Regions from separate parts of the Lysinibacillus sp. NPDC094403 genome, predicted to be linked through region 2. Evidence: riboswitches for the same ligand, from Rfam matches in the RefSeq annotation. Region 2 holds a riboswitch; each other region holds the start of a gene.
The links. Region 2 has a riboswitch for thiamine pyrophosphate ahead of thiW (energy coupling factor transporter S component ThiW). Riboswitches for the same ligand answer to the same signal wherever they lie in the genome.

Region 1 (7,865 bases), on a different contig from region 2:
GGATGATCTGTTGCTTCAGGAACATATTCCACATATGTCACTTTGTCATTTGCATCCACAACGAATATTGCACGTGTTAGAAGACGTAATTCTTGGATGTAGACACCGTATGCTTCACCAAACGAAAGGTCACGGTGATCTGAAACTGTTTGAACAGCATCAATGCCTGCTGCACCACACCAACGTTTTTGAGCAAATGGAAGGTCAACAGATACCGTATAAATAACTACATTATCACCTAAGTTTGCTGCTTCTTCATTAAAACGACGTGTTTGTGCATCGCAAACTCCAGTATCTAATGATGGTACAACGCTAAATAAACGAATTTTCCCCTCTGAATCTTTTAATGTAACAGGTGATAGATCATTCGCTAATACAGTAAAACCTGGTGCTTGGTCTCCAACTTTTACTTCGTTACCTACAAGTGTTACTGGGCCATTTTTAAATGTTACTTGTGCCATATAAACGCCTCCTAATCTTCATATGTACATAATATTACTAAAAGGAGGGAATTAATTGCAACTGAGACAGCTTAGCAAAAATAGTTTTGAAAAATCTTTTCGCACCTGTTCAGTCATGTTTGTTTAAGGTTGATGCATTTTCCAAGCTCTTCACCATAACGTTGGGTTCGTTCCGACTAGGCAAACTAAAGAGCTGTCTCATTTAACGAGACAGCTCTAGCCATTATTCTTCGTTTTTTCCCTCTAGCTTTTCAGGCTGAGTTTTTTCTTCTTGAGATACAGAATCAGTCTTTTCCTCTTTGACAAGCAAAGATGGTTGCACAATATCTTTTTCAATATAAATATTTTCATGAACGACTGTTGTATCTGCAAAAAAATCATGTAGACCTTGATTATCCGGTAAAATGGCTACGAGAATATAAAGTGGCATAAAAATGCTATTGATGATACGCCCTATCCAATCACGGAATAACACATCTGACCAAGTCAACTTCTCATGCTTTAATGAAATAACACGTAATCCAAATATCATTTTCCCTAATGTTTGCCCAAAAAATTTCGTAATTAATACGAAATAACTGTAATAGAGAATAGCAGATATAATCGAAATTGGTGCATACCACACTGTTTCTGATAATGACCAATCCATTAAATAAAAAATTGGGTTAACGAGAATTCCAACTACTGCTGTAATAACGAATCCATCTAATAAAAATGCCCAAAAACGAATCCAAAATCCTGCCGTTTTTAATGCATAGTTTTTATTTGTAATTGGCTTATCAATTAGGAGTGTATTCTCCATAGAGGGTGAACCTTGCATAACAATTTCATTGTTTGTCATTGTACTCCCTCCTTAGTATTCGCCATATAAGTACATCATTTTTGGTGCTTTATAATCCGCCATAATTTTCATCAGCATTTTTTCCTCTGCTGATGGACCAAATATTGATCCAATCTTCATCCCAACATATGATTGCCAGCCACCCGCATCATATGTATACTTAAACAATTCTGCGTCCTCTAAACCAAAGTCTTTACGCAATGCAGTAATTGCTGCTTCCTCATCACCAATCTCATCTATTAAGCCTGCTTGAAGAGCCTTTGTACCACTAAGAATTCGACCATCGGCAACTTTTTTCACATCGGCTTCGGACATATTTCGTCCTTTTGCAACAATATTAACGAATTCCTGATAAGTTTCGTTAATCATATCTTGCATCATAGCACGCTCTTCCGGTGTCACTTCACGCATTGGACTAAGCATATCTTTATGTTCACCAGATTTAAATGTCTCATATTTGACACCAACTTTTTCAGCAAGAGCTTGGTAATTAATAGATTGCATAATAACACCAATTGAGCCCGTAATTGTATCACGTTGTGCAAATATTTTATCTGCAGGTGCTGAAATATAATAACCACCTGAAGCTGCCATTGAATCCATAGATACATAGATTGGAATTTGTCGTTCTTCTTTAATCTTCAATAGTTTTTTATATATTTCTGCTGATTCTTTTACACCGCCACCTGGTGAATTAACACTTAAGACGATACCTTCAACAGTTTCATCATTTAAGATATTATCTAATTGATCTAAGAAAAATTGATGATCATAAGCAACTGGTTGCCATAATGAACTTGAACCAACATCTTGAATTGCACCATCAACCTTTAAGTATGCAATACGTTTATCCATATTGCCGCTTTCTTTAACTTCTTCCATTACCGTCAAATTGTTTCCAGCAACCAAACTATCAAAATTGCTAAAGAAATTCGATTTAAATATTGCAAAAATGGTATTGATCCCTAATGAGAAAACTAATAGTACACCTGCAATTATTAAAGCAGCCCACCTTTTACCATTCATATCTTTCTGCCTCCTTATAATGTTATACGTTGAAATCCTAATTTGTTTCATACTTATTGCAATAATATGGCGCCATAGTATGGGGTTGATCACACCGCCGAGCGTCCAAGCTCCAATCAACTTATATATATATGTCATACCTATTAACAAATATCATCACCAAATTTTGGTGATGAGCCAATACTATGCAAAAGCTTTGACACATTCAACCTATAATACATTACCTAATATTAAAAAAAAAATCAAAGTTCATAAAAAAAGCAGGAACTTTGATTTTCGACATTATTTCCTAGGAAATTAATGATGATTGATGTAATGGACTTTTTCTTGCTCACGTAGTTCGACACGACGAATTTTGCCTGATGCAGTCTTTGGTAGCTCAGTAACAAACTCAATCGCACGAGGATATTTATAAGGTGCTGTTAAAGTTTTCACATGGCTTTGTAATGTTTTAATAAGTGCTTCATCACCAACTTCTCCGTTACAGAGCACAATAAATGCCTTTACGAGATTACCACGAATCCCATCCGGACTTGCGACAACGGCAGTTTCTTTCACTGCTGGATGCTTCAGTAAAGCATCTTCTACCTCAAATGGGCCTATCGTATATCCAGACGATATAATGACATCATCTCCACGTCCTTCGAACCAAAAATATCCATCTCCATCTTTATATGCACGATCTCCAGTAATATACCAATCGCCTCTAAATTGTAAATTTGTACGTTCGGGATCGTTTAAATATTTTTTAAATAACGCGGGTGTTTCACAGTGTACAGCAATATCTCCAACTTCTCCAATTGCAACAGGATTTCCAAAATCATCGATAATTTCAACAGTATTACCCGGAGTAGGTTTACCCATTGAGCCCATTCTCGCCTCCATCCCTACCATTGTACCAACAAGTAATGTATTCTCTGTTTGTCCATAGCCATCTCGTACTTGTAAATTAAAGACCTCGGAAAATACTTTGATCACTTCACTATTTAAAGGTTCGCCCGCTGACACAGCCTGACGTATTGTACTTAAATTGAATTCATGTAAATTTTCAAGCCCTGCCATAAGACGGTATTCGGTTGGTGTGCAACACAGAATATTAATATTGAATTTTTCAAGCAGTGAAAGGTATGTTGCTGCATCAAAGTGTCCTTTGTAAACAAATGCTGTAGCACCACTTCCTAAAGTAGCGAGAAACGGACTCCAAATCCATTTTTGCCAGCCAGGCGCTGCTGTAGCCCAAACAATGTCACCTTCTTGAACACCTAACCAATTTGGTGCAGTAGTTCGTAAGTGTGCGTAACCCCAGCTATGTGTATGTACCGCTGCCTTCGGATTGCCTGTTGTACCACTCGTATATGCTAAAAATGCAATATCTGTACTCTTAGTCGGTGTAATGCTTATGTAGGTTGTTGGTTGGTTTTGCATTTTTTCAAGCAATGGCTGCCAAGGTTCATGTGCATGACCAATGACAAATTGCTGTATTTCTTGTAAATTTTCAACATTATCAAATTGTTCAATATAAGGCTCAAATGCAACAACGCCTTTTGCATCAGCATGATTGATTCGATATTCAATATCCTTAGTTCTCAGCATTTCTGAGCTAGGTATAATGGTTAAACCTGCCTTTAAGGCTGCAATGTACACGATATACGCTTCAACCGATCTTGGCACCATGACTAAAATAACATCACCTTTTTTTAAACCTTGAGATGTAAATACATGTGCTGCCTGATTCGCCTTTTCAAGCAAAGCTGTATATGTTATATACTGAATTTCCTCGTCTTCGTTATAAATTAATAATGCATTTTTTGTAGAATCCTGAGCATATTTTTCAATTTCCTCTGAAATGTTATACCATTCTGGTGCAATTAAATCTTCTCTTCTCATGGCAAATGCCCCCTTTTGTTACGCTTATTATAAAACTCAATTTTTATCTTTTTCAATGGAATACACTCTAATTCAGTAAAGTAGTGACAACTATCATGCTCTGCTATATGGCATCAGTCACGTTTGAGTTCTATCAATTTCAACTTGGCGTAATTGTTGCTGTCGCTTCGTTATCTCTTCGCTTTCGCACAGAAATCGTTTGTTGCTGTCGCTTCCCTATAAAAACTTCCTATTGAACATGAATGAATAATATGGTACATTTTGGTCAACTAAAAGCATGATTGCAGGGGGACTCATTTAGAGTTGAGAAGGTAAAACCTGACCCTTTGAACCTGTTAGTTAATACTGACGTAGGGAGCAATTCACATCTATTTACTGATGAAAGGCTCTTTTGCGTGTTTTTTCCACACGAAAAAGAGCCTTTTTTGCACGCTTACGTCCATCCAACAAGGAGGACTTAAATTGGTATTTCATACTATCCGCAAACAAAATCCACTTATTCATTGTATTACTAATTATGTTGTGGCTAATTTTCAAGCAAATGGCTTATTAGCAATAGGCGCTTCTCCAGTCATGGCTGATGACAGTCATGAGGTTGAAGAAATGGTCGCAATTGCCTCGGGTTTATTGATAAATATCGGTACCCTTAACGAGCGAATGAAAGAATCAATGTTACTTGCAGGAAAAAAAGCAAATGCTCTTGGCATTCCCGTTATTTTAGATCCTGTTGCAGCAGGTGCAACAACTTACCGGAAACAAATGGTACAGCGATTACTGAAGGAAATTAAATTTTCCGCAATTCGTTGTAATATTGGAGAGCTTGCGGCTATCGCCAATGTAGACTGGCAACAAAAAGGTGTTGATAGCGGTAGTGGTTCAATATCTTTAGAAGTTGAGGCACAGCAAATAGCTCAACTCTACAAATGTATTGTTATTGTGACTGGTGAAAAGGATTTTATTACTGATGGTAAACATCAGCAATGGGTTACAGGTGGAAATTCTCAAATGACAGAAGTTACTGGAACAGGTTGCTTATTGAGTGCAATTTGTTGTGCCTCCTTCGCTGCAGGAGATAAACCATTTGACCAATTGGTAGAAACATTATCGCTTTATAAAAAAGTGGCAGAGCAAGCCACTTCTTCTTCTCAATATATCGGAGATTTTCAAATTGCAGTGTTAAATGAACTACATCGCCTTTCCAAGGATGGTGAAGAATGATGCATATTGTAACGACAATTGCTGGTTCAGATAGTGGCGGCGGTGCAGGCATACAGGCTGATTTAAAAACATTTCAGGAATTAAAGGTATTTGGAACGTCTGTTATTACAGCTTTAACAGCCCAGAACACACTTGGCGTATCGGATGTCTTACCAATTGAAGTGAGCTTTATTGAGAAACAATTTAAAGCGCTAATCGAGGATTTTTCAATTAGTGCTGTTAAAACAGGAATGCTGTTTTCCTCCGAAATAATACAATCAATTGCACATATTTTAGCCAAATTAAATATTCCGCTTATTGTAGATCCTGTCATGATTGCAAAAGGTGGCGAAAGCTTATTACAGCAAGAAGCCATTGAGGCAATACGTAGTTATTTGCTACCTTTAACAACAATTGTAACACCAAACATTCCTGAAGCAGAAACCCTTTCAGGAAGGAAAATCAATTCTTTTGTAGATATTAAAGCAGCAGCTCAGATCTTATTACAAATGGGTGTTCAATGTGTCATTATTAAAGGCGGTCATTTAGAGGATAAATGTTTTGCTATTGATTATGTATTTTTTAAAGATGGTCGGTCATTTTCCATGCAGTCCACTCGTATTGCAACAAAAAATACGCATGGTACAGGCTGCACGTTTTCCGCTGCATTAACAGCTTTTCTTGGCCGTGGATTACCTTTAGAAGAAGCCATTGAGGAAGCTAAAAAATTTATTCAATTAGCAATAACTCATGATTTATCTATTGGTAATGGCCATGGTCCAACAAATCATTTTGCTTATCAAAACTATAAGGATTCCTGTGAGGTGATCATTCATGAAACGTGACAATCTACAGCTATATTTTATTATGGGTACCAGTAATGTTTTAAATTATGAGCCGATAAACGTTTTAGAGAAAGCTCTCCAATCTGGAATTACTATGTTTCAATACCGTGAAAAAGGGCCAAATACACTAATTGGGCAAGCCTATGAAAATTTTGCTCGCAAATGTCAAAAGCTCTGTCATCAGTATAATGTTCCATTTATCGTCAATGATGATGTAGAGCTAGCTATAAAACTTAGGGCGGATGGTGTTCATATTGGACAAGAGGATTTTCCTGTTGCGATAATACGTGAAAAAATTGGCAACATGATCCTAGGTGTTTCTGTTCATTCACAAGCTGAATTACAAACTGCTTTACAATACGGTGCTGACTATGTAGGAATTGGTCCAATTTTTTCAACCACTTCTAAAAGCGACGCCAAACCACCTAGTGGAACTGATTTTTTACAGCAAGTTCGGATACAATATCCGGAACTCCCCATCGTTGCAGTTGGAGGCATAAACTGCTTGAATGCACATTCGGTATTTAAAGCAGGTGCGGATGGAATAGCAGTTATTTCTGCAATTTGCGAAAGTGAGGATATTTTTGAAACAGTTGCTACATTTAAATCATTTGTAGGATAAAGTGATATGGGAAGACCTAATGCTTCTCTTTTGATACAGATAAATTACTGCCTGTTAATAGGGATAAATAATAAACAATTTAAACAAACTAAAACCAGTGCCTTTTACGGTCACTGGTTTTAATTTTAATAATTGCTGATTAAGCAATTATTGGTTGCTGTTTGGCATACCTTTTAATTGAGATTCTGCCATTTGTACAAGACGTTTAGTGATTTCACCGCCAACGGAACCGTTAGCACGAGCTGAAGCGTCAGCTCCTAATTGAACACCAAATTCTTGTGCAATTTCGTATTTCATTTGATCAAGTGCTTGTTGTACACCTGGTACTGCAAGCTGGTTTGAACTGCGGTTTGTGTTTGCCATGTCTCTCACCTCCTTGTGAATATAGAATGTGCGATATTAGATTTTTAATACGAAAATTTTATAGGTAAATTGTACCTAGAAAGGAAGGAGAACTAAAAAAAGCCGACTCAAAATAGGCTTTTGAGTCGGCTCTCTAGAAATCGCACGTTTCTTCTATAGAAGATCCGCAAATTTATCGGCTTCTTGCTCTTTTTTCGGGAAAATATAGACTTCACGGTTTTTCACTGCTCGTTCAATTAGTTCATCAAAATCCGAGAAGCTTTCATAGTGCTCAACCTTTTCAAGCTTTGGCTTTGTTTTTGGACTTGCAGGAGTAAAAATTGTACAGCAGTCTTCAAATGGCTGAATAGACGTTTCGTATGTGCCGATTCTCTCTGCAATATCGATAATTTCTAATTTATCAGCTGAGATTAATGGGCGTAAAATCGGTGTGTTAGTTACAGCATTAATAGCAGTTAGACTCTCTAGAGTTTGACTTGCTACTTGACCAAGGCTTTCACCTGTAACAATTGCTAGTGCATCAATTTCTTCACGTACTTTGTCAGCAACTTTTAGCATCATACGACGAGTTGTAGTCATCGATACATTAGACGGTACTTTTTCTTTAATAAGAACTTGAATTT
Region 2 (7,865 bases):
CAAGATGGCAGAATTGGGGCACATTTTGGCAAACACTTATTTCAAAAATGCTACCAAGCTATAACGATGTTGCCTATGATGTACGTCTAGAATCAGACGGCTCATTTGTCATCACTGACCCAACAAATGAAGCGGCGTTCTTAGATATTGTTGCCGTCAATGAAGCAGGTGAAGAACTTGAAACTCAGCTTGAAACAATTTCAGCATCTCAAGTTCGAGCAGTCGTACAAGCAGAACCAGGACTCATCTTCTTCCGCATAGCCGATGAACAACAGGCTATTTACCAGGCAGGCTTAAGTGTACCTTATAGTGCTGAGTATGAATTACGTCCAGTGAATGATAAGCTAGTCGAAGAACTAACAAAGCAAACAGGTGGCTCCGTTTTGAAGGAACCGAGCGAAGTATTCCGTGAATTTACTAAAAAAGGTGCTGAACGCCAAAATATAGCAACATGGCTTTTATTAGCAGGGATGCTACTATTCTTCATTGATATTACTATTAGACGCTTTGGATGGAGCTTCATAACTAGGCCGAAGAAAAAAGAACAGCCTATTGAGGAAAAACCAATACAGGCAGAGGACACAAATGTTGCCCAGCTATTAAAGGGCATGAAAAAACGATCCTAGTAATTTAAAAACGATGGTTCATTGCTTTTTTAGCAATGAACCATCGTTTTTTTGTCATTCTATTTTAGGGCTATCACTAAAAGCTCGGAATGACATTTGTTAAAGCATATACCATGAATAATTAGTTGATCTTCGTTCCGACTGGGTGACTCCTTAGGGGATTAGCAATAGGGGAACGAAGGCTAAAACCATCACGTCTGTGATAACGCCTTCGTGACTAACATCGTGTTAGCCCGACGCCCCTAGGAAAGCGCTCAGTCGGATCGGAAATTAACCACACGTTATGATGATGAACTAATGTTGATCTTCAAATATGAATTTTTTTATGAAATGCTTGAAAATGAATGGACATGTATGTAATAATTCATGATAGTAATAATTTATTACTATCATTTTTATGTACTATATGTTTGGGGGATCGGACATGACCAATATAATGAATTCTTTTGGTTTTCTAAGTTTTAAATTAGCGGAGGCTTTAGAGGAAAATCTCGAGAAATATATTAGCGAAAAATTTCAAATGAAATCCAGAGAAGTTGGGATCATGATGGCTGTAAAAGAAAAAAAACTTAGTCAAATTCAAATAGGACAAATTTTAAAGTTGGATAAAAATAGTGTCCGCTTTTTTATCGATGGTCTAGAAGAAAGAAAGTATGTTTATAGGGAGAAAAATCCAGAAAATAGAAGAGAGAATTTAATATGCCTTACGGAACAGGGTGAAAATTTGGCAGAAGAATTAATGAAGGCTCTTGCGATTTCTGAGAATGAAGTTTTAAACGTACTTTCATTGGAAGAAAAAGAGCTGTTGAAAAGCGTATTGACAAAAGTATATGAAAATCGTGAATAGGGTTTAACTTCTTTCAGTAGGTTGCTGAAAGAAGTTAATGCCTCCGGCGGATGTCTTATCAATAAAAAAGAAAGAGTGATGACAGATGAAAGCAGTAGAGGTTATGAATGAGTATTTGAAAAGAGCGCAAGTAGAGGGTCAGGATTTATCTGACATGTATGCGGACCAGGGAGAATTAAAAGATTTTAAAGGTGAAATATTTAAAGGAAGAAAAGAAATACAGAACTTTTACATGTCACCTATGCCGAAAGGATTTAAGTTAACTATCCAAACTATTGAAGGCGATGATATAGAATGTGTTGCTATCATTACGACTACTTGGGATGGTTTGCCAAACCCAGTGATTTTGGAAGAAAAATTGATTCTTGAAAATGGAAAAATAAAATCGTTTACGATGATCCCTAAATAAAAGGAGAGCTCTTCCTATGACTGAAAGAGACACAAAATATTGGATTGGCGTGGTATCTCTTACTCATGTGCAAAAAGGGGTTGAGGGTGGATTCGGCCAACTATGCCATGGCAAAGAAAGACCTTTGAAACGAATGAAAAAAGGAGACTGGATTATATATTATTCTCCTAAAAAAAGTCTTGATGATAATGAGCCTGTAAGAGCATTTACCGCAATTGGAAGAATAAAAGACGAGCGAATATACGAGTTCCAAATGGCAGAAAATTTTATTCCTTTTAGAAGAGATATAGACTTCTATAAAGAGGCAAAGGCAGTACCAATAAAAAGGATCTTAGATTATTTAGAATTTGTAGAAGATAAATCGAAGTATGGTTATAAATTCAGGTTTGGTCATTTTGAAATAAGCAAAAAAGACTTTTTATTAATTGCGCATGAAATGGGATTACCATTGAAGTATGGGTGAATTTGTTTGGAACAAAAAACGTTACTTTCTTTATTAATTGCCATTAAAGGAAGTAACGTTTTTCAATTGCTGTAAATCAAGCTATTTAGGCGTAGTGTTAAGGTTAGTTACAAATACTGTTTTACGCAAATTGCTGGCAACGACAAAGCCTAAGATAGCACCAATAGTACTTGAGGTTAAAAAGGCTGGCATGAAAAATAAAGCAGCAACGGATGTCCCCATTAATAAATGTGCGTAAGGTACTGCAATAAGTGAGGCAATAATACCAGTCCCAAACATTTCACCGACACCTGCTAGCCATTGCTTGCCGCTGTATTTATAGGCGAGAGATGCACATATAGCACCAATTACACTACCGGGTATAGCTAGTAATGAGCCTGTGCCTGTTAAAATACGAATGATTGCTGTGACAAAGGCGACCATAACAGTAGGCAATGGTCCAAGAATGATAGCGCCAATAACATTAATGGCATGTTGTACAGGGTAGGCACGCGCAATTCCCGTTGGTATTGAAACGAAGGTAGAACCTGCTACGGCAATTGCTACTAATAAGGCCATGATTGTTAATTTTCGAATTGACATAATTTCCACTCCTTTGAAATGTGAATTTTATAGGTTATCGCCGGTAGCTAGGGAGTTCCGCCGCAAAAAGCGAGAGAACCGCCGCTAAACATGTGAGTTCCGCCGCTAGAGCGTGAAAAAGCCGCTTCCTAAAAACAATAGGAAGCGGCCCTGCATTTTTACATATTAAAAAGCAAGTGTCGCCACTTCCCTCCGCTAGTGTGAACTAGATCAGGTTCAAAGGGTCCGTATATCACCATATACGTCTCAGCCTTTTAAAGACTCCCCTAGTGGTAAGTAAATTTATTTATTAATTTTTCTCCTAATAATGTAGCATAATACCAAAAATAGTCAATAACTTTTCTGGCTATTCTGTATCAGGATGCATAAGGTGTGGTGCTTTTTTCCTTGTCCAAATAAGGGCAAGGAAGAAGCAAGCCATTAAAACAATAGACCCGAATATATAAGGACTGTTCATGTTCCAATCGAATAATATACCTGCTAAAGCTGGACCAATCATATTACCAAGACTCATATACGCATTATTCAGACCAGCTGCAAAGCCTTGTTCATTTTCAGCAAGCTTTGAAATCAGTGTGTTGACAGCTGGGCGAATCAATGTCGTTGCTGTAGAGAAGATTGTCGCAACAATTAAAATAAGTGCAAAACCAGATGCGAATAATATTAAGAAAATCGAAACGGCTGCAATAAATAAATTGACTAACACTACTTTCATTTCGCCGAAGCGATTAAACAGCGGTGTAATAACAAACATCTGTACAACAACACCAAAAGCGCCACCCACAACTAATATAATGGCGATATCAGTAGGTGTGTAATTAAACTTGTCTGTCACAAATAATGATAATGTTGTTTGGAAGTTAGCAATTCCGAATGAGAATACAAGCATGATAATTAGCATGACAAAATAAGGCATTCGGACTGAACGGGCCATCTGCTTAGCAAGATTATCCCGCTTTTGCGCTTTTTTCGTTGTGTTTGGTTTTGTAGCAGGCAGTAAAAAGAACGATAAAATAGCTGCTAAGATAGCTGCACATCCAGCAGTATAAAATGGAAAATGCAAACTAACTTTTGAGAGGAATCCACCGATACCTGGTCCAATCATAAACCCAAAGGACATTGCTGCCCCTAGCATACCCATACCTTTTCCTCGTTCCTCATACGTTGTGACATCTGCCACAAAAGCCATGATAGGAGGTGCCACAAATGCAGAGCCGAGGCCACCTAAAAAGCGTGCCAAGAAGAGCATCCACACATCTGTAGAAAGCCCGAAACCAATTTGTGCAAGTCCTGTTACGATAAGTCCGAAAATAATGAGATTTTTTCGACCATATTGATCCGAAAGATTCCCAGCAATTGGAGAAAATACGAATTGTGCTAAGGCGAACGTTGCAATCAACATGCCAAGTACTTGTCCTGCAGCACCAAATAGTTTTAAATACTCAGGCATGACAGGAATAATAATTCCGATACTCCCCATTGCGATAAACATATTAAACATTAAAATATACAAAGCCGCCTTATTAGACTTCTGCTGGGTCATCGAATACCCCCTTTTCTAATCAAATATAGTACAGTCTATCACAAAGAAAAATGGTTTGCTATTAGTTTGGATTACAAGAAATAGTGGACCAATGGTTTATTCTAAAACTAATAAATGATAAATATTTTGCAATAATAATTAAGTATTCAATTAGTAAATTCCACAAGTTTTTTGTGGAATTTACTTTTTTTCTTGTAGTGAATTAGGGGTTACATCATTTGTTCTTATGTTAATCTTTTTATATCAACTGTATTACGAAAATTGCGATGATTAGCAATTTATATATGGTTGATGTTCCTTTAATAATTCCTTTAATAATTCCTGTAATAACGGCTAATTACTGATCTAAATGAAGCGATCATAAGCCGAAAATCCGATTGAAGTTGATATTAAAAAGGAGAGAAAATGAAATGGTAACTATTCGTGCAGCAATGGAAAATTTAGAAAAATTAGGTATTAATCCAGTAACAGCAGTCATTGGGTCAACCCAACAGCTATTTCAATGGGATGAAGAAAAAGTCAATGAATTAAAGGGTTATTTAATCGCCCAAAATTTTAAACATCATTATGAAAACAATAGCTTTTATCGAATGCTATGCGAGGATAGCGGCGTTAAACCTGCCGATATACAAGGTCTAAATGATATACAAAAAATCCCACTTATTCCGGTGACAAGTTTTAAAAGACCTGACTCTCATTTATTATTATCAACATCTTTAGAGAACATTGAATTTGAAATGCGAAGTACAGGAACAAGTGGTATACCAAGTATATCGAGAAGGGATGCTGAAACATTAAATAATTGCGTATTTAGTATTTACGCAATGTATAGAGAGATGTTTGCCTTCTCTCGTGGGGCTGGTCTCTTCTTATTCCCATCTCCTGAAGAAATGCCAGAGATGGGAATGGTAAAAGTATTAAATATGCTCTCAGGTTTGTTTGATGCAACAAGATGTCTTGTTAAGAGAGCATCCTTCAAGCCTAAGGAGGCAATAGAAACTTTAGAAAAATGGCAAAACATTCATACACGCCACATCGTAGGACCTCCATTTTTAATTTATAAATTGGTCAATTATTTAAAAACAAATAATATTCATTTGAAGTTAGATCAAAAGACGATGATTATCAATCTAGGAGGGTGGAAACGCTTTTCTGGGATGGAGATACCTAGAGAACAATACAATAAAGAATGTGCTGAATTTTTAGGTATTCCTGAAGAAAATATAAGGGATATGTATGGGTTAGTTGAATCTAATATTTTAGCTATCGAGTGTGAGAAACAGTCTAAGCATGTACCACCTTGGGTTCATTTTTCATTAAGAAATCCCAAAAATTTAGCGGAAGAGGTACCACAAGGAAAAAGGGGTGTTTTAGCAATATTTGACCCTACGTCCTTGTCATATCCAGGATTTATTCAAACTGAGGATTTAGTGTATTTAAAGAAAGAGAATACATGTGAATGCGGAAGAAATGGTCAGAAGGTGGTATATCTTTCTAGAGTAGCTGGTGCAGAAATAGGTTGTTGTGCCATTAATTTAGAGAAGCATATGGATGCCGCTGAAGAAAAAAATGAAATGGCAGAAGTATAAGAGAGGATTCTAAACATGTACAATTCTATCATTGTTGATTATTTTAGTAACCCTCGACATTCAGGTGAACTGGCTGATGCAAATATGGAATTAAAAATTGGTAACTCCGTTTGTGGAGATACAATTTTTATGAGTATAAAGGTAGAATCTGGAAAGGTTAATGATGCAAAATATAAAGCATATGGTTGTGCTACATCCTTAGCAACGGCTGATATATTTGCAGATTATATCATGAATAAATCAATAGAAGAAATTAAGCAGCAACCGCAACATGAGATTGATAAAATGCTAGGGGAGTTGGAGCCTCCTCAAATGCATTGTTTGAATATTTTACATGAGTTATTTGAGCAAATACGTTCGGCAGCTTAGGAGGCTTTTATGATAGGAAGATATTTTGATTATAATGCCACTACCCCTCTTCGGGAGGAAGTGGCCTCTACTATGATAGAAAATATAACGTTATTTGGTAATCCCTCTAGCACGCACTCCTTTGGACAGTTAGCGAAATTAAAAATGGAAGAGGCACGTTCAAATGTTGCCACAGTAATCAATGCAGAAGAGACAGATATATTTTTTACTTCTGGCGGTACAGAGTCGATTAATACCGCATTGAAAGGATATTTCTTTACAAATGAAATGCGCCCGCTTCATATCATCACTTCTAAAATCGAGCATGCTGCAACCTTAGAATTATGTCGATATTTAGCTACCCTTGGTGCTGAAATTACCTATTTACCTGTTGATACTAATGGATTCGTAGCAATTGAAGATTTAAAAAACGCTATTCAAGAGAATACAGCGCTTATTTCGATCATGTATGCTAACAATGAAATCGGATCAATTCAACCAATTAAAGAGATGGTGAAAGTTGTTAAGAAGATCAATAGTAATATTATCTTTCATGTTGATGCTGTACAGGTGATAGGGAAAATCCAGATAGATGTTCAAGACTTAGGAGTTGACTCATTATCGATGGCTGCCCATAAAATATATGGTCCTAAGGGTACAGGTGCAGTGTACTTGAAAAACGGTGAACGTAAATTAGAACAGCTTCTTCACGGTGGTGGGCAAGAAAAAGGTCTTCGTGGTGGTACAGAAAATCTCTTAGCTATTATTGGTTTTGGTAAAGCCTGCGAAATTGCAAAAAGAGAGCTAAAGCAAAATGCTAATAAAATAATCGCATTAAGATCTTATTTCCTAGATAAATTAGAAAATTCGATTGAATACTATGAAATTAATGGTCCTGTGTTAGGTGAGGATTTATTACCAAATACTATTAATATATCTTTTCTGAATATACGAGCAGAAGCATTAGCTGTTCTATTATGCCAAGCTTATGGTATTGCAGTATCTATTGGTTCTGCCTGTAGTGCCGATAAAGCTAATTTATCTCATGTATTATTAGCACTCGGCCTAACTGAAGATAGAATAAAATCGTCTATTCGTATTAGCTTTGGTTATTACACGGACTACAAGGATATTGATTATTTTATTGAAAGTCTAAAAGCATCTGTTAATCGTCTACGAAGTATGCTCCCAGTTGGATAGAAAGGAGTCAGTAAGGTGGAGAATTTAAAAATTGTGGCACCTGTACGATCAAAATTTATGATGGAAGAAATGATAGAGGCTGGTGCAAATGAAATATATTTTGGCGTTTCAACTTCGCTTTTTAAACAACTATCATTTGATAATAAATTTCAAACAGTTGCAGATTATCCTGCCCACTTTTCAGATTGGGAGGAAATAGATGGCATAATAGCTTTAGCAAAAGCGAACAATCTTAAAGTCATATTCATGGCCAACACC
Region 3 (7,865 bases), on a different contig from region 2:
TACAATCATTGCTCCATATGTAGTTAAGCTATTAAAAGCCATATAGGTGCTACGAGCGTTAGATGGGGCAAGTTCTCCTATCATCGCCTGTTTAATAGGAACAAACATCAGCTCACCAATTGTTCCAATAAACATGGCAATAAAAAGAACCAACACGCTATTTGAAGAAGCAAAAACACTAAAACATATAGAGAAAATCAACATTCCTGTAACAAGAGTCCAGCGCTCACTGCATTTTTTAAATAAAAATAATACAACACTTGATAAGAGAACTACAAGAATAGTATTCTCTGTTCGGAGAAAACCGAGCAATTTTGTACCATCTACGATGAAGTCAATTCCAAACAAAGAAGCTGACTGCTGTGGTATATCTTTTTCGAGACGAATCCCAATATAGTTCGATAAAGATTGTTCCAAGGTAAAGATCAAGATTGCTCCTAAAATATAAAACATAAACAGCTTATCTTTTAAAACGGTTGAATAGGTTTGAAACATCTCTACTGGTGATGATTTTTTCTTATGATTAGAAGTCTTAGGTGAAGGTTCTGGTATATAGGTTTCTGTGATGAAGAATAAGGTCATGAATACAGATAACAAAGAGATGAGTGATATCCCAATAAATAGCTCAAATAAGTAATTTTTAAAAAGAAATGCTCCAATAATTCCTCCAATTGCAGTTGATAAATTCCCCAACCAGTAGCTAATTGTAAATACGAGCTTTCTCGATTCGGAATTAGTAACATCAATCATCATAGCTTGTGCGGCAGGCTGAAACATTCCTCCACAAAACATATTGATGATGAAGAATGCTGCAGAAATATAAGGAAGGTTAAACCAAGGTGAATTACAAAGTGCTATAAACAGATAAGAAAGCAAAATCCCAATTTCAGCATAAAACATTATTTTTTTTCGCCCAATTTTATCTGAAACATGCCCTCCGATAAACCCTCCAATGACACCACTAATCACTATTACTATAAGAATAATAGCCGTTTTAGTAGCTCCGATATTTTGAGTAAAATAAATTGCCAGAAAAGGGATAACAGCCATAGAAATAAGGCCGCCTAGAAATTGCATGGCTAGGCGAAGTTTGATGTTAGGATGGATATCTCTCAATTTCATATAATCACTCCAATTTAATAATATATTGTCTACTGCTGTTGGTCGGGCAAAGGGGGAGGTGGCTTATTTATTTGAGATTGGTCCAAATAATCTCAGAGCTTGTCTCGATATATTCTTCTGCATGACGTTTGTATATTCATCAATAAATGTTAAACGCATTCCGTTTAAGATGGATAAGTATGACTCAGCAATTAATGAAGGTGATTCTTCATAAAAGTACCCAAGCCTTTGACCTTCTTTAATAACCGAATAAATACTGTCTATGAATACTTTTACGAAATCATCTAGTTCCTTAAAAAGCTTTGGGAAACGATCAGGTCTTGCAAGAATCTGCTGAATAAGACGTAAGTATTCACTTCTCGTTGAAAAAAGTTGTATATGGCAATCTATCATTTCCTTCACAACTTCAAGAGGCTCACCTTTAAAATGTTCTTCTATCTCCATAAAATAAGGTTTGATTTCTTCCAGTGGCTCCAAAATAGCTACTTCATAAAGTGCTTCTTTTGAATCAAAATATGTAAATACGGTACCAAAGCTAACACCAGCTTCTTTTGCTATGTCAGCAACTTTTGTCTCGGCAAATCCATTCACACTATATAATTTAATGGCGGCGTTTAGGATAGTAGATCTTTTTCTCTTCTTTTTTTCATCATTAGTAAGTATAGTTTTCATTTAAACATTCCTTTCATAATAAATGATTGATTAATCAATCAAATTTTATTGTAATTTGTTACCATTGTCAATATAACGAAAGAATTTTTTGTATTTTTAGTTATTAATTACTTTAAAAGCATGAGGCCTCAGTTACAGTGGTGATTTTTTACCTTGCTTTCTTTAAGGAACGTTTTACAAATGAGGCTGTGAAATAATAATTCAGCGCTAACGATAAACAGCCCCTTGTCAATTCCGGATTGATATGGGTATAATAATCACGAAAAGTTCATATGGAAAGAATGTAGGGGGGCTGGTAGTTGCCAGCTGAGATTGTGTCCGATAGACGCTGACCCTTTGAACCTGATTTGGCTCGTACCAGCGTAGGGAACATCTATTCAAAAAAAGAAAGTTTTTGATACTGTTTACAAAACGTCTGGGAGGAATCCTAGGCGTTTTTTTATGTTTTTGTAGTATGTGTAAACCTAGGATACATACAAATTGGAATACGCTTTCTTCTGGTTATAACATTCGTTCATGAACACTTTCACATTACTTACTGGGAGGATTCAACATGAAAAAATGGTTATTTATTCTGATGGCTGCACTTATAACATTAGTCGGCTGTAGCAAAAAAGAGGAGACAAAGGATAAAAACGATGCGAATGCATTAAAAAAGGTATCGGTGGTTCTCGATTGGACACCGAACACAAATCATACAGGTTTATATGTAGCGAAAAAGCTTGGCTACTTTAAGGAACAAGGCTTAGATGTTGATATTTTATTACCTGGTGAAACGGGTGCTGACCAGCTTGTAGCTTCTGGGAAGGCACAGTTTGGCGTAAGTTATCAGGAAGGGATTACACAGGCACGTGTGCAAGATGTACCTTTAGTATCGATTGCAGCGATTATTCAGCATAATACTTCTGGCTTCGCATCTATTGCATCAAAAGGCATTAAGTCTCCAAAGGATTTTGAAGGTAAAACATACGGTGGTTGGGGTGCACCACTTGAAAAAGCTGTCCTACAATCACTTATGCAAACACAAAATGCGGATATTAATAAGTTAGATATTGTCAATGCAGGCGATTTAGATTTCTTCACAATGATGAAAAAAGATATTGATTTTGCGTGGATTTATTATGCATGGACAGGTATCGAAGCAGAACTTCGTGGCGAAAAGCTGAACATGCTATATTTAACAGATTATAGTGATCAGTTAGATTATTACACACCTGTACTAGCTACAAATGAAAAAATGATTAAGGATGACCCTGAGACAGTAAAAGCATTTGTCGCTGCTGCAGCAAAGGGCTATGAATATGCGATAAAACATCCAAATGAGGCAGCTGATATTTTACTAGAAGCGGTACCTGATTTAGATAAAAACCTTGTGCATAAAAGTCAGGAATGGCTAGCGGATAAGTATCAAGATGACGCTGCACAATGGGGCGAGCAAAAGTTAACTGTCTGGGAAAACTACGCGAAATGGATGACAGACAACAAAGTATTAGAAGGCGAATTTAACGCAAAACAAGCATTTACAAACGACTTTTTACCGAAAAAGGAGACGAAGTAGTATGGCAAACTCATTAATTAGTGTACAAATTATCCCGAAAACTGAAAAATATGAAGATGTGATCCCATTTGTTGATGCAGCGATTGCGGTTATCGACGCTTCAGGGGTTAAATACGAAGTTCATCCATTAGAAACGACAATGGAGGGTGAGCTATCGACTTTGCTACAAATCATCGAAAAAATGAATGACAAGATGATTGAGATTGGTGCTATCAATGTCATTACGCAAGTGAAAATTTTATATCAGCCATCAGGTATTACAATGGATACATTAACGGAGAAATACCAGTGATGAAACAGGCTTTCAAACAAGGGAGGACGATAATTTTTATCGTCTTCCTCTTATTCATATGGGAACTAATTGTCCGATTTGCTGATATTCCGCGTTGGCTTGTGCCCGCACCAAGTGCCATTTTGATGGAGGGATTTCAATCGTATGAGACGTTTGTGCCACATGCTTTAGCGACTGTACAATTAGCACTTCTAGGTCTTGCCATTGGGATATTATGTGGGCTAACGGTTGCCGTATTATTACATCGTTTTGCGTTTGTACGGGAGCTATTTTACCCTATTCTCATTATGTCGCAGAATGTCCCTGTGCTCGTCTTAGCACCGTTATTAGTTATTTGGTTTGGCTTTGGTTTATTGCCAAAGCTCATTATTATTTGTCTTGTGTGCTTTTTCCCCATCGTTATTTCGGCAATGGATGGCTTTCGTCAAACCTCACCGGAGCTGAAGCATTATTTTGAGATGATCGGTGCAACGAAAACACAAACCTTTTGGAAGCTTGAATGGCCCTATGCGTATCCAGCGATTTTTTCAGGCATTAAGATTGCGGCAACCTATAGCGTAATGGGGGCTGTCATTGCGGAATGGCTCGGTGCGAAAAAGGGGATTGGTGTCTATATGACATTGGCACAATCTTCATTTCGAACGGATCGTGTGTTTGTAGCGATTTTTGCCATAGTATTTTTAAGTTTACTATTATTTAGTGCTATTCGATTTTTAGAAAAACTTGTTGTGAAGGGGAGAGGACTCCATGCTAAACATTCAAAACATTGATAAATCTTTTGATTCTCTTCCGGTCATTCGTGATTTATCTTTTGAGGTGAAGGAAGGGGAATTTGTTGCGATTATCGGTCCTTCAGGAAGTGGAAAAAGCACACTTTTTCAATTAATAGGTGGTGTTTCTTCCATTGATAAAGGAGCTATTTTATTAAACGGTACAGATATTCAACAAAAAAGAGGAACGATTGGCTATATGCCTCAGCAACCATGCTTATTACCATGGCGTACGATATTAGAAAATGTCGCGATTGTCGAGGAGCTTCATCGAAAACCAAATGTTGAACTTGCCAAGGAATGGTTAGATAAAGTAGGGCTCGCAGCGTTTGAACATGCGTATCCTAATGAGCTGTCGGGCGGTATGCAACAGCGGGTATCGTTTATTCGCGCAATTGTCAGTAATAAGCCCATTTTATGCTTAGATGAACCATTTTCTGCACTGGATGAGTTTACAAGGCTTGAAATGCAGGCGTGGCTATTATCGATATGGGAGAAAGATCGAAAATCTATATTGTTCGTTACACATAGTATCGAGGAAGCTCTCTTTTTAGCGGATCGTATTATCGTACTCACGAAACGGCCAGCGACGGTTAAAAAAGAATTGATTGTACCTTTTGCAAGGCCACGACAAGAAGAAATTCGCCATTCCGCTACATTTACGGCTTTGAAGCAACAGTTGTTCACGTATTTAAAAGAAGAAAAGGATGAAGCGAATGTTGATTGATGCGCATATTCATTTAGATCAGTATAAGGAAAACGATGTACCAACTTTGCTAGAGGAAGCTGAATATGTCATTGCGGTTAGTATGAATCTTCCATCGTGCGAGAAGACGTTGAAGCTGTCAAAAGCTTATACGAAGGTAAAGGCAGCGTTTGGCTTTCATCCTGAACAACCATTACTTAGTGATGCGGAGGAAGAGGCTTTATTCGATTGGATACGCCAGCATGCTCATGAAATTGTAGCGATTGGAGAGGTAGGGTTGCCTTATTATTTGCGGCAGGAGAAGGCTATTGATGATCGTCCGTATGTGGCATTGTTAGAAAGGTTTATAGTACTAGCAAAGGACTTAAATAAACCAATTGTGTTACATGCGGTTTATGAGGATGCAACGATTGTTTGTGATTTGCTAGAAAAACATCATGTAACGAAAGCACATTTCCATTGGTTTAAAGGCGATGAGGAAGTGATTGAGCGGATGATTTCTAATGGGTATTTCATTTCTGTAACGCCCGATTGTACGTATGAGGCTGAGATTCAACAGCTGATCAAAAAATATCCAATCGAGCTGATGATGGTAGAAACAGATGGACCATGGCCGTTTGAAGGTACCTTTGACAATAAACAAACATCACCTTGGATGATGGATCATTCCGTGGAGGTTATTGCTTCGATAAAGGGGCTTACAACACAGGAAGCGGCGCGCATCATCACAAGAAATACGACAAAATTTTATAATTTATAGCAAAAAACACAGTTGTTCTTTAAAAGAGTAGCTGTGTTTTTCTAACAATTTCCGATATAACAGCGGACATCGCTGATAAAAGTATCAGAATCGCTGATATAACCTCAAACATCGCTGATAAAGTACCAGAATCGCTGATAAAAACTCAAACATCGCCGATAAAGCACCGAACATCGCTGATAAAAATATCAGAATCACTAAAATGATCGTGAAGATATCTCATAATAAATAAAACACAACCACTAATCATCGTCAGAGTGGTTGTGTTTTCTATACTTTGTAAAATTTTGTTCAAGGCTTTCTTTTTTGGTTTTCGTTACACGTTCATGTGTACTGAAAGGGGAGAATTGACGATTTTTTTCAACGTCTTTCCCTTTAGTTCGCTTTACATGCATACGCTTCTTTTTTGCTTTTGAGTGTGTCATGTTATCTTACCCCCAATTGTCATTTGTAAATATAGTACCGAATACGGAAGAAAAAGTAAAACCTCGTAAGTATTATTAACTTACGAGGTGGTTGTCATATTATTAGTGAGATACATCTTGTACAGAAATACCTGTGTTTGCTTTAACATCCACTTCACGATATTTCTTAGCATCTGATTCCTTAGAAAGCATTGTTCCGATGAAACCTCCAAGGAAGCCAAGTGGTACAGAAATTATTGCTGGGTTCGTTAACGAAATTAACGGATTCCCAACGAAAATTGCTTTTCCTTCAACTGGATTCCAAAGGTTTGGTGAAACAGCAACAAGAATTAACGCAGAGATTAAACCTGTTAACATTGCTGTAATAGCACCAGCTGTATTAAAGCGTTTCCAGTAGATTGTATAAATGATTACAGGTAAGTTAGCTGAACCTGCAATACAGAATGCAAGTGATACTAAGAACGCTACGTTTAATGTTTGAGCACCAAGTGCTAAAAGGATTGAAATAACAGCGATTGTAATGGAACCGATACGAGCTGCAAGTACTTGCTCTTTCTCTGTAACTTTACCCTTTTTAATAATTTGACCGTAAATATCATGTGATAGGGCAGATGCGCCAGAAAGCACAAGACCAGCTACCACCGCTAAGATTGTTGCGAAAGCTACCGCACATACGAATGAGAATAGAATGTCACCACCAAGTGCTTTCGCAAGAAGTGGAGCAGCCATATTACCAGCAGCGTTTGCATTAATAATTGCTTCTTTACCAACGAATTTAGCTGCACCGAAGCCTAAGAAGATTGTTAGAATGTAGAAGATACCTACAATCCAAGTAGCCCAAATAACTGAAGAACGAGCAGTTTTCGCATCTTTAACTGTAAAGAAGCGCATTAGGATATGTGGAAGACCAGCTGTACCTAATACTAGAGCGATTAACATTGAAATAGTATCAATACCATTTGAATATTTAAGACCTGGATTCAAGTAAGCTGCACCGCTATCCGTTGCAGTTTCCATTTCTTTGAACATATTTGCAATACTAAAGCCGAATTCTTTTAAAACTAAGAATGAAATAATGACTGTACCTAACATTAAAAGACAAGCTTTAACAATTTGTACCCAAGATGTTGCAGTCATACCACCGAATAGTACGTAAGTCGTCATCATAAAACCTACGATTAAAACCGCAACCCAATAATCGATTCCTAAAAGTAATTGAATAAGTGCTCCTGCACCAACTAGTTGTGCAATCATGTAGAATAATACAATTGTAATAGTGCTTAAAGCTGCTGTACCACGAACTTTAGCGCTGTCAAAACGCGCTGTGATCATGTCGGCTAATGTAAATTTACCAAGATTACGTAATGGCTCAGCAACGATGTAAAGAACCACTAAGTAAGCTACTAAATAACCGATAGAGAAGAAGAATCCATCAAATCCAAATAATGCAACTGCTCCGGCGATCCCTAAGAAAGATGCAGCTGATAAGTAGTCACCAGCGATGGCTAGTCCATTTTGCCAGCCTGTTAAACCACCACCTGCAGTATAGAAATCGCTTGC
Region 4 (7,865 bases), on a different contig from region 2:
ATGTTGTTAATGGTAACGGTTTGCCCCTTAGCTTTTGCTGCAGCTACCTGCCCATCAATTTGAATTGAATGGTTTGAAGATGAATCATTAGAAGCAGCGTTTGCAGGTGACACCGGCAAAACTAATGATGCTGTAATAGCCGTTGCCATAAAAGTTGATAACGCTTTATTTTTCAAGTTAATCACTCCAATCGTAGTATTTAGTAGTTAATATATCATATATTTCAATATTTTAGTATATAAAGGGTAGGTTCTACTAGTCACAAAAAACAAATAGATAATTAGTCCTTTTTTATGCAATCCGAATTTTTGGAATAAAATCAGCAAAATTGTCTATAAGTTAGTAAAATTCTACTTAATTCGCTAAATATTTTATTGTGATTCAATCTTCCGTGCATTATTATTATGTATAAAAATGGGGTGATGTGATGGGGAAATCTAGGAGTATTGCATTAAAGCTATCTGCCCTAATTATAGGGTTATTTTTAGTGTTATTTATTACATATACTGTTATTACGGGTGTTATTTTAAAGACCCAAAGTGTTGAAGATGCAGAAAGTGCAACACTGAAAACTGCTGAATATTCGTCAGCAAAGATGAGCGAACGCTTTAAAAAAGCTAACACTACTTTACTCGCGACGAAACGTATAGTCGAGGGGATGGAGAACAAAGGCAAGCTTTCTGCAGAAGACATAATAGATATGATGGAAACTAACTTAGTTAATAACGAAGATTTACTTGGTGTAGGGGCTGTTTTTGAACAGAACTCCGTAAAGATAGATCCGACAATTCATGCTACTTTGGTGGATTCAAAAAATCGCTTTGTCCCTTACTTAAGTAAAGATGGGAGTAAAATAACAACTGCTTCACTTGAAGGCCTTGAAGATAAGAAAGTTTCTGAGTGGTATTGGATACCAAAAGAAGAAGGACGAGCAGTTCTAACGGAGCCCTATGATTATAATATAGATGGAAAAACAGTACGTATGACAACGATTTCTGTTCCATTAGTCGATTCTTCGGGGGTATTTTTTGGCACACTGACTGCTGATATATCTATTGATTATTTAAAGGGACTGACAGAGTCTGTAAAGCCAGATGGTGGTTATGCAGCTATTATTACTAATAAAGGCATTTTAACTGCAAATAGCTTTGGCGATACATTAGAAGGATTAAATATGCAGGATCATTTAGACTGGACAAGCATTAAACAAGCAATGGATAAGGGCGATCTAAAAAGTATGTATTTGGATTCCGACGAGCTTAAGGAAAATTCATTTAATGTTTTTGCTCCGATGAAATTAGACGGAATTAATGAAACTTGGACTGTACAATTAGTGCTACCAAAATCTAAAATCTTAGAAACCTATAATCATGTGCTTGTTTTTACCATCATAGCGTCGATTATTATGGTAGTTTTAATGACCGTCGCTAGTGCATTGTTTATCTATAAATTACTAAAGCCATTAAAGTTATTACGCAATTCGATTGAAAAGGCAGCAGATGGAGATTTAACTCAAAAAGTTGATGAGAAATATATTAAGCCTGATGAGATTGGTACTGTTGCTTTAGCTTATAATAATATGTTAGATCAAACGAATAGTGCCATTCAAACGGTACTGAATTCTACGACATTGCTCAATCAATCATCAAATCATGTTCATGAAACGTTTAATGAAATAGTGGCTTCAAGTCAAGAGGTCTCGGTAGCTATTAATGAAATTGCGCAGGGAGCATCGAAGCAATCTGAGGATACAGAAGAAACCAATTATCGAATGATTGATTTATCTGATCAAATTGATGCTATTACAACACTTTCGAATGAAATGGATGAGCTATCGGATAAAACGAAAGCAACTACAGACAAAGGAATGAAAGAAGTCGAAAGCTTACGTGAACGTAATTCAGAAACGAATGCAATGAATGAACGTATTCAACAGCAAATGGAGTCGTTGTCGTCAAATATTTCCAATATCAATCAGATTATAGCGTCTATTCAAGGTATTACCGAGCAAACGAATTTATTAGCCTTAAATGCAAGCATAGAGGCTGCTCGGGCTGGTGAACATGGTAAAGGTTTTGCAGTTGTCGCTGAAGAAGTACGGAAGCTAGCAGAGCAATCTAGAAATGAAACGGAGATCATTAAGAAAACGGTGGATAATATTCTTGAAAATTCTCAGCAAACAGTTGCTGTCATTACCTCAAACGCCGGCTTAATACAAGCACAAAATGAGTCTGTACAAGGCACAGAGATTGCATTTAAAGACAATAGTGAGCTTTCTAGTTCTATCGCAACATCAATTAGTGAGTTAATGAATAAACTTTCTCATATGCTAGACCATAAAAATCAAGCAATTATGGCGATCCAAAGTATTTCTGCTATTTCTGAGGAGACTGCTGCATCAGCAGAACAGGTAAGTGCATCTGCTATTGATCAACAAGCGGAACTACAAAAGGTTGCAGAATCCATCGATAATATGAATGAGATTTCAAAAGAATTGCAAGAGGTCGTTAATCGATTTAAGCTTGCTTAATAGCGTTTTCAGAAAGGCTGCTTCATATCTGAGGCAGTCTTTCCTTTTGTGATATTTCCTGATAACAGACATTGGATTAGTGTTGAGCATTTTTGGGAAAATGCCTTGTTAGGAGTGATGAGATAACGTTGAGGTGCATTGACCGAGCATAAAAACAGCACTACTATAGAAAAGGAAAGGGGGACATCGATATGATGTATCTCGGTATGATTTTCTTCCAAATAGTAGCTCCTATTTTAGTGCTTCTAGTACTTGGTGCAGTTTTACAAAAGAAATTTCGTTTTAATTTAAAGGCGTTATCTCAGCTTATTACATATTGCTTCATGCCAGCAGCTGTTTTTGTGAATTTATATGAAACGAGTATAGAGCTGTCAGTGCTTGGACAAGTTGCGTTATTTATTTTACTCTTTATCGGCAGTCAAATGGTGCTTAGCCATTTTATAGCAAAGGGACTTGGTTTAGTAAAAACAGAGGCTGCAGTGTTTAAAAATAGTGTTGTCCTTATTAATTCAGGCAACTATGGTATTCCGGTCGCGCAAATGATTTTCGTGACGCAGCCGATTGGAGTAGCGATTCAGGTCATTCTCGTGATATTTCAAAATATGACGACCTATACATACGGCTTATACAATTTAATTTCTTCAACAAAATCGGGCATGTCTATTGTGAAAGACTTCCTCAAAATGCCTATTATTCATGCGCTTATTATTGGTGTTGCAATGAATTATTTTAATATCACTATTCCACAGTTCATAAGAATTCCGGTAGATCATGTGGCAGATGGCTTTATCGCGGTGGCATTAATAACTTTAGGGGCACAACTATCACAGCTTGAAATCAAATCTATGTTCAATAAGATTGTATTCATTAGCTGTTTTACACGACTAGTCATAGGGCCAGCCATAGCATTACTTATCATTTTTACACTTGGCTTAGATGGTGTCGTGGCACAATCGCTTTTTATAGCTAGTTCGTTCCCAACATCCAGAAATAGTTCTAGTCTGGCATTAGAATATGACGTAGAATCGGCAACTGCTGCACAAACCGTGTTATTTTCAACGATTGTGAGCTGTATTACAGTGACGATTGTGATTTATGTAGCGGAGCTGTTGTTTACCTAACAAGTATAAGTTTATTAACAAAACGAGGGAATGAGTCACCCGTAGTTGATAAAAACTGAGATTGTTCTGATAAAACAAGATAATATTCCGATAAAATCTGAAATTGTTCCGATAAAATGAGATTTTGTTCCGATAATTCTTCAAAGACATATTTTCTCGAGGGCATCCGATGAGTCGCATCGCTTGCGCGCTCATGGTCTCATCTGGACGCTAACTCTTGATGATAAACCAAAAATAATCAAATGAAGCTTCCATCTCTTAGCAATATCTGCTACACTATCATCAAACTTAATAGTATTAACTAGGGGAGTCTGATGAGTCAGGCTGAGAGGGAAACGCTTAGAGGTTTCTTGACCCTTTGGACCTGATCTGGCTCATACCAGCGTGGGAAAGTTAACCATTATTGCACTCTATGTTATTTGCGATAACTATACCTTTACATTCTTAGCCGGATCCAAAATTTTTTTTGGATTCGGCTTTTGTTTTTGTTGGGGTGAGCTAGATTCGGTCCTTGTATAAAAATACGTAAAAGGGAGCGAATTAGTTTATGACAACAGTTACCGAAAAGAATATTACGATTATGTCAAATTTTGATGGAAGTAAAAAAGTTTATGTAGAAGGATCTCGACCAGATATTTTAGTGCCAATGCGCGAAATTGCTTTAAGTCCGACGACAGGAAGCTTTGGTGAAGAGGAAAATGCGCCAGTACGTGTTTATGACACGAGTGGCCCTTACACTGATCCTACGTATAAGGTGGATATTACGAAGGGATTGCCAGCTTTACGTAGGTCATGGATCAAAGAACGAGATGACGTTGAGGAATACGAAGGCCGTACTATCAAGCCAGAAGATAATGGATTCCGTAATGCTGAAGATCCACGAATTCAAGAAAATGTTTTCCCAGATTTATCTAGAAAGCCTTTGCGTGCGAAGAAAGGTAGAAATGTAACACAGCTTCACTATGCACGAAAGGGAATTATTACTCCAGAAATGGAATTTGTAGCAATTCGCGAAAATATGGATCCTGAATTTGTGCGCTCAGAGATCGCGGCAGGTCGTGCTATTTTGCCATCTAATATTAATCATCCTGAGGCTGAGCCAATGATTATTGGACGTAACTTCCACGTAAAAATTAACGCTAATATTGGAAATTCAGCGGTGTCATCCTCTATTGCAGAAGAGGTAGAGAAAATGACGTGGGCTACACGCTGGGGCGCTGATAACATTATGGATTTATCGACTGGTAAGCATATTCATACGACACGTGAATGGATTATCCGTAATGCCGCAGTGCCAGTAGGAACGGTGCCGATTTACCAAGCGCTAGAAAAAGTAAATGGTGTGGCAGAGGATTTAACGTGGGAAGTGTATCGTGATACGTTGATTGAGCAGGCCGAGCAAGGTGTTGATTACTTCACGATTCATGCAGGGGTACTGCTACGCTATGTGCCATTAACAGCTAATCGTGTAACAGGCATAGTGTCTCGTGGAGGCTCGATTATGGCACAGTGGTGTTTATTCCACCACCAAGAGAGCTTCTTATATACACATTTTGAAGAAATCTGTGAAATTATGAAAGCCTATGATGTTGCCTTCTCCTTAGGTGACGGTTTGCGTCCTGGTTCTATTGCAGATGCTAATGATGAAGCTCAATTTGCGGAGCTAGAAACGCTAGGGGAATTAACGCAAATTGCCTGGAAGCATGATGTACAGGTGATGGTTGAAGGACCAGGGCATGTACCAATGCATCTTATAAAAGAAAATATGGACAAGCAGTTAGAGCTGTGTAAGGAAGCTCCTTTCTATACCTTAGGGCCGCTGACAACAGATATTGCTCCTGGCTATGACCATATTACATCAGCCATTGGTGCTGCGATGATAGGGTGGTTTGGTACGGCAATGCTTTGCTATGTGACGCCTAAAGAGCATCTTGGCTTACCAAATCGTGAGGATGTTCGTGTAGGGGTTATTACGTATAAAATTGCTGCACACGCGGCTGATTTAGCGAAAGGGCATCCGGGAGCGCAGCAGCGAGATGATGCGCTATCTAAGGCACGCTTTGAATTCCGCTGGCGCGATCAATTCAACCTATCGCTGGATCCAGAGCGTGCAGTTGAATATCATGATGAAACATTGCCTGCAGAGGGAGCAAAAACTGCGCACTTCTGTTCAATGTGTGGACCTAAGTTTTGTAGTATGAGAATCTCACAGGATATTCGTACTTATGCAAAAGAAAAAGACTTAAATACGACTGAAGCAATCCACAAAGGTATGCAGGAGAAGGCGGAGGAATTTAAAAAGGCAGGCAGTCAAATTTATCAATAATTATCAGAGAGGGCTTGTGTCTATTAAATTAGGCACAAGCCTTTTTTGGGTCGTTAAGATAAAAAACTCCATGTGAAGTTGCTCTTCACATGGAGTAGAAAGTTGGATTTGGATATCAATAATCGTGGGAAATTAGACGTTAGTTGTTTGTTTTACGTATGGGTTTGAAAGGTCCATACCTTCTAATGAAAGACCCATAGCTTTTGCTACACCTTCACCATATGCTGGATCAGCTAAATAGCAATGAAGGATGTGACGACGTTTGATGAACTCTTCAACTGACGCCATATCGTTAGCTGTAGTTTCGAATAGGCGTTGTTGCTCTTCTGCAGTCATTAGAAGGAATAATTTACCTGGCTGCTCGAAGTAATTGTTGTCATCTTCACGGAAGTCGTGGATACCAGCATGACCGTCAATACGTAAGTCAGGTTCTTTATGGTCTAAATTATGCTCCCATTCGCCGTAGCTATTTGGTTCATAGCCCAAAGTTGAACCAAGGTTGCCATCGAAACGCATAGCACCATCGCGGTGGAATGAGCGGAATGGGCATTTTGGTGCGTTTACAGGAAGCGAGTGGTGGTTTACACCTAAGCGGTAGCGATGTGCATCAGCATATGCAAAGATACGACCTTGCAACATTTTGTCTGGAGAGAAGCTAATACCAGGAACAATGTTAGATGGTGCGAACGCTGCTTGCTCAACTTCTGCAAAGTAATTGTCTGGATTTTTGTTTAACTCGAATTCACCAACAGGAATTAGTGGGAAGTCTTTTTTATACCATACTTTTGTTAAGTCAAATGGGTTATATGGTAATTCACGAGCTTGTTCTTCTGTCATTACTTGAATGTACATCTTCCATTTAGGGAAGTCGCCTTTTTCGATTGACTCATATAGATCGCGTTGTGAAGATTCACGGTCTTTACCGATCAATTCCGCTGCCTCAGCGCCAGTTAAGTTTTGAATACTTTGCTCCGTACGGAAGTGGAATTTAACCCATACGCGCTCGTTTTCAGCATTAATGAAGCTATAAGTGTGAGAACCGAAACCATGCATATGGCGGTAGCCAGCTGGGATACCACGGTCAGACATAACTATTGTTACTTGGTGAAGTGCCTCTGGTAATAAAGTCCAGAAATCCCAGTTTGAATTTGCGTTTTTCATATTTGTACGTGGATCACGTTTTACCACGTGGTTTAAATCTGTAAAGTGTAATGGATCACGGAAGAAGAAGACAGGTGTATTATTACCAACTAAATCCCAGTTACCCTCTTCTGTATAGAATTTTAGCGCGAATCCACGAATATCACGCTCAGCATCTGCTGCACCGCGCTCACCCGCAACAGTTGAGAAGCGTGCGAACATTTCTGTTTTTTTCCCAACCTCTGAGAAGATTTTAGCTTTTGTATATTTAGTAATATCATGAGTTACAGTGAAAGTACCGAATGCACCTGAGCCTTTAGCGTGCATACGACGTTCAGGAATCACTTCACGGTTGAAGTTTGCTAATTTTTCAACTAACCATACATCTTGAAGTAATAGAGGACCACGAGGACCTGCTGACATTGAGTCATGGTTGCTTACTACGGGTGCACCACCTGCTGTTGTGAAGCGGCGGCTACGATCATTTGCGTTTGTCATATTAGTTTACCTCCTGAAGAAAAGATGAGAGTTGAACTCTTCATGAATTACTATAACAAATATAAAATAGAATTGCTAGTAAATTATAATGATTATTGTTAAAGAATTTTTACATTAAGATATAAACTATAAACATATGCAAGGTTTAAAGAGTTTATGAATAGTTTCTATATCGAATTTAGCTTTTTTAAACATTATTCGAGAATTATTTGAAAATGAGTTATAGAGAAGAGATAGCTCGAAATTAAAA

Region 1: another riboswitch for thiamine pyrophosphate. It lies ahead of thiM (hydroxyethylthiazole kinase); the one in region 2 lies ahead of thiW (energy coupling factor transporter S component ThiW).
Region 3: another riboswitch for thiamine pyrophosphate. It lies ahead of ACQKMV_RS05860 (ABC transporter substrate-binding protein); the one in region 2 lies ahead of thiW (energy coupling factor transporter S component ThiW).
Region 4: another riboswitch for thiamine pyrophosphate. It lies ahead of thiC (phosphomethylpyrimidine synthase ThiC); the one in region 2 lies ahead of thiW (energy coupling factor transporter S component ThiW).

Annotation. Positions count from the first base shown of each region.
Region 1 is NZ_JBNNTL010000033.1:10,464-18,328, reverse strand. It holds gene tpx (thiol peroxidase) at 1-461, opposite strand, end outside; gene ACQKMV_RS23390 (RDD family protein) at 685-1,302, opposite strand; gene sppA (signal peptide peptidase SppA) at 1,315-2,328, opposite strand; gene mbcS (acyl-CoA synthetase MbcS) at 2,626-4,215, opposite strand; TPP riboswitch at 4,491-4,589, shown strand; gene thiM (hydroxyethylthiazole kinase) at 4,678-5,433, shown strand; gene thiD (bifunctional hydroxymethylpyrimidine kinase/phosphomethylpyrimidine kinase) at 5,433-6,257, shown strand; gene thiE (thiamine phosphate synthase) at 6,247-6,879, shown strand; gene ACQKMV_RS23360 (small, acid-soluble spore protein, alpha/beta type) at 7,027-7,242, opposite strand; gene thiI (tRNA uracil 4-sulfurtransferase ThiI) at 7,396-7,865, opposite strand, start outside.
Region 2 is NZ_JBNNTL010000001.1:423,242-431,106, forward strand. It holds gene ACQKMV_RS01835 (VWA domain-containing protein) at 1-626, shown strand, start outside; gene ACQKMV_RS01840 (MarR family winged helix-turn-helix transcriptional regulator) at 1,051-1,473, shown strand; gene ACQKMV_RS01845 (hypothetical protein) at 1,559-1,882, shown strand; gene ACQKMV_RS01850 (EVE domain-containing protein) at 1,899-2,345, shown strand; gene thiW (energy coupling factor transporter S component ThiW) at 2,427-2,927, opposite strand; TPP riboswitch at 3,098-3,205, opposite strand; gene ACQKMV_RS01860 (MFS transporter) at 3,274-4,470, opposite strand; gene ACQKMV_RS01865 (LuxE family acyl-protein synthetase) at 4,881-6,059, shown strand; gene ACQKMV_RS01870 (iron-sulfur cluster assembly scaffold protein) at 6,075-6,428, shown strand; gene ACQKMV_RS01875 (cysteine desulfurase family protein) at 6,438-7,607, shown strand; gene ACQKMV_RS01880 (peptidase U32 family protein) at 7,623-7,865, shown strand, end outside.
Region 3 is NZ_JBNNTL010000002.1:325,425-333,289, forward strand. It holds gene ACQKMV_RS05850 (MFS transporter) at 1-1,122, opposite strand, end outside; gene ACQKMV_RS05855 (TetR/AcrR family transcriptional regulator) at 1,186-1,794, opposite strand; TPP riboswitch at 2,070-2,180, shown strand; gene ACQKMV_RS05860 (ABC transporter substrate-binding protein) at 2,348-3,352, shown strand; gene ACQKMV_RS05865 (thiamine-binding protein) at 3,354-3,644, shown strand; gene ACQKMV_RS05870 (ABC transporter permease) at 3,644-4,414, shown strand; gene ACQKMV_RS05875 (ABC transporter ATP-binding protein) at 4,392-5,141, shown strand; gene ACQKMV_RS05880 (TatD family hydrolase) at 5,131-5,880, shown strand; gene ACQKMV_RS05885 (hypothetical protein) at 6,123-6,305, opposite strand; gene ACQKMV_RS05890 (solute symporter family protein) at 6,408-7,865, opposite strand, start outside.
Region 4 is NZ_JBNNTL010000010.1:12,060-19,924, reverse strand. It holds gene ACQKMV_RS15240 (S-layer protein) at 1-176, opposite strand, end outside; gene ACQKMV_RS15235 (methyl-accepting chemotaxis protein) at 428-2,530, shown strand; gene ACQKMV_RS15230 (AEC family transporter) at 2,722-3,651, shown strand; TPP riboswitch at 3,945-4,059, shown strand; gene thiC (phosphomethylpyrimidine synthase ThiC) at 4,199-5,977, shown strand; gene ACQKMV_RS15220 (catalase) at 6,110-7,615, opposite strand.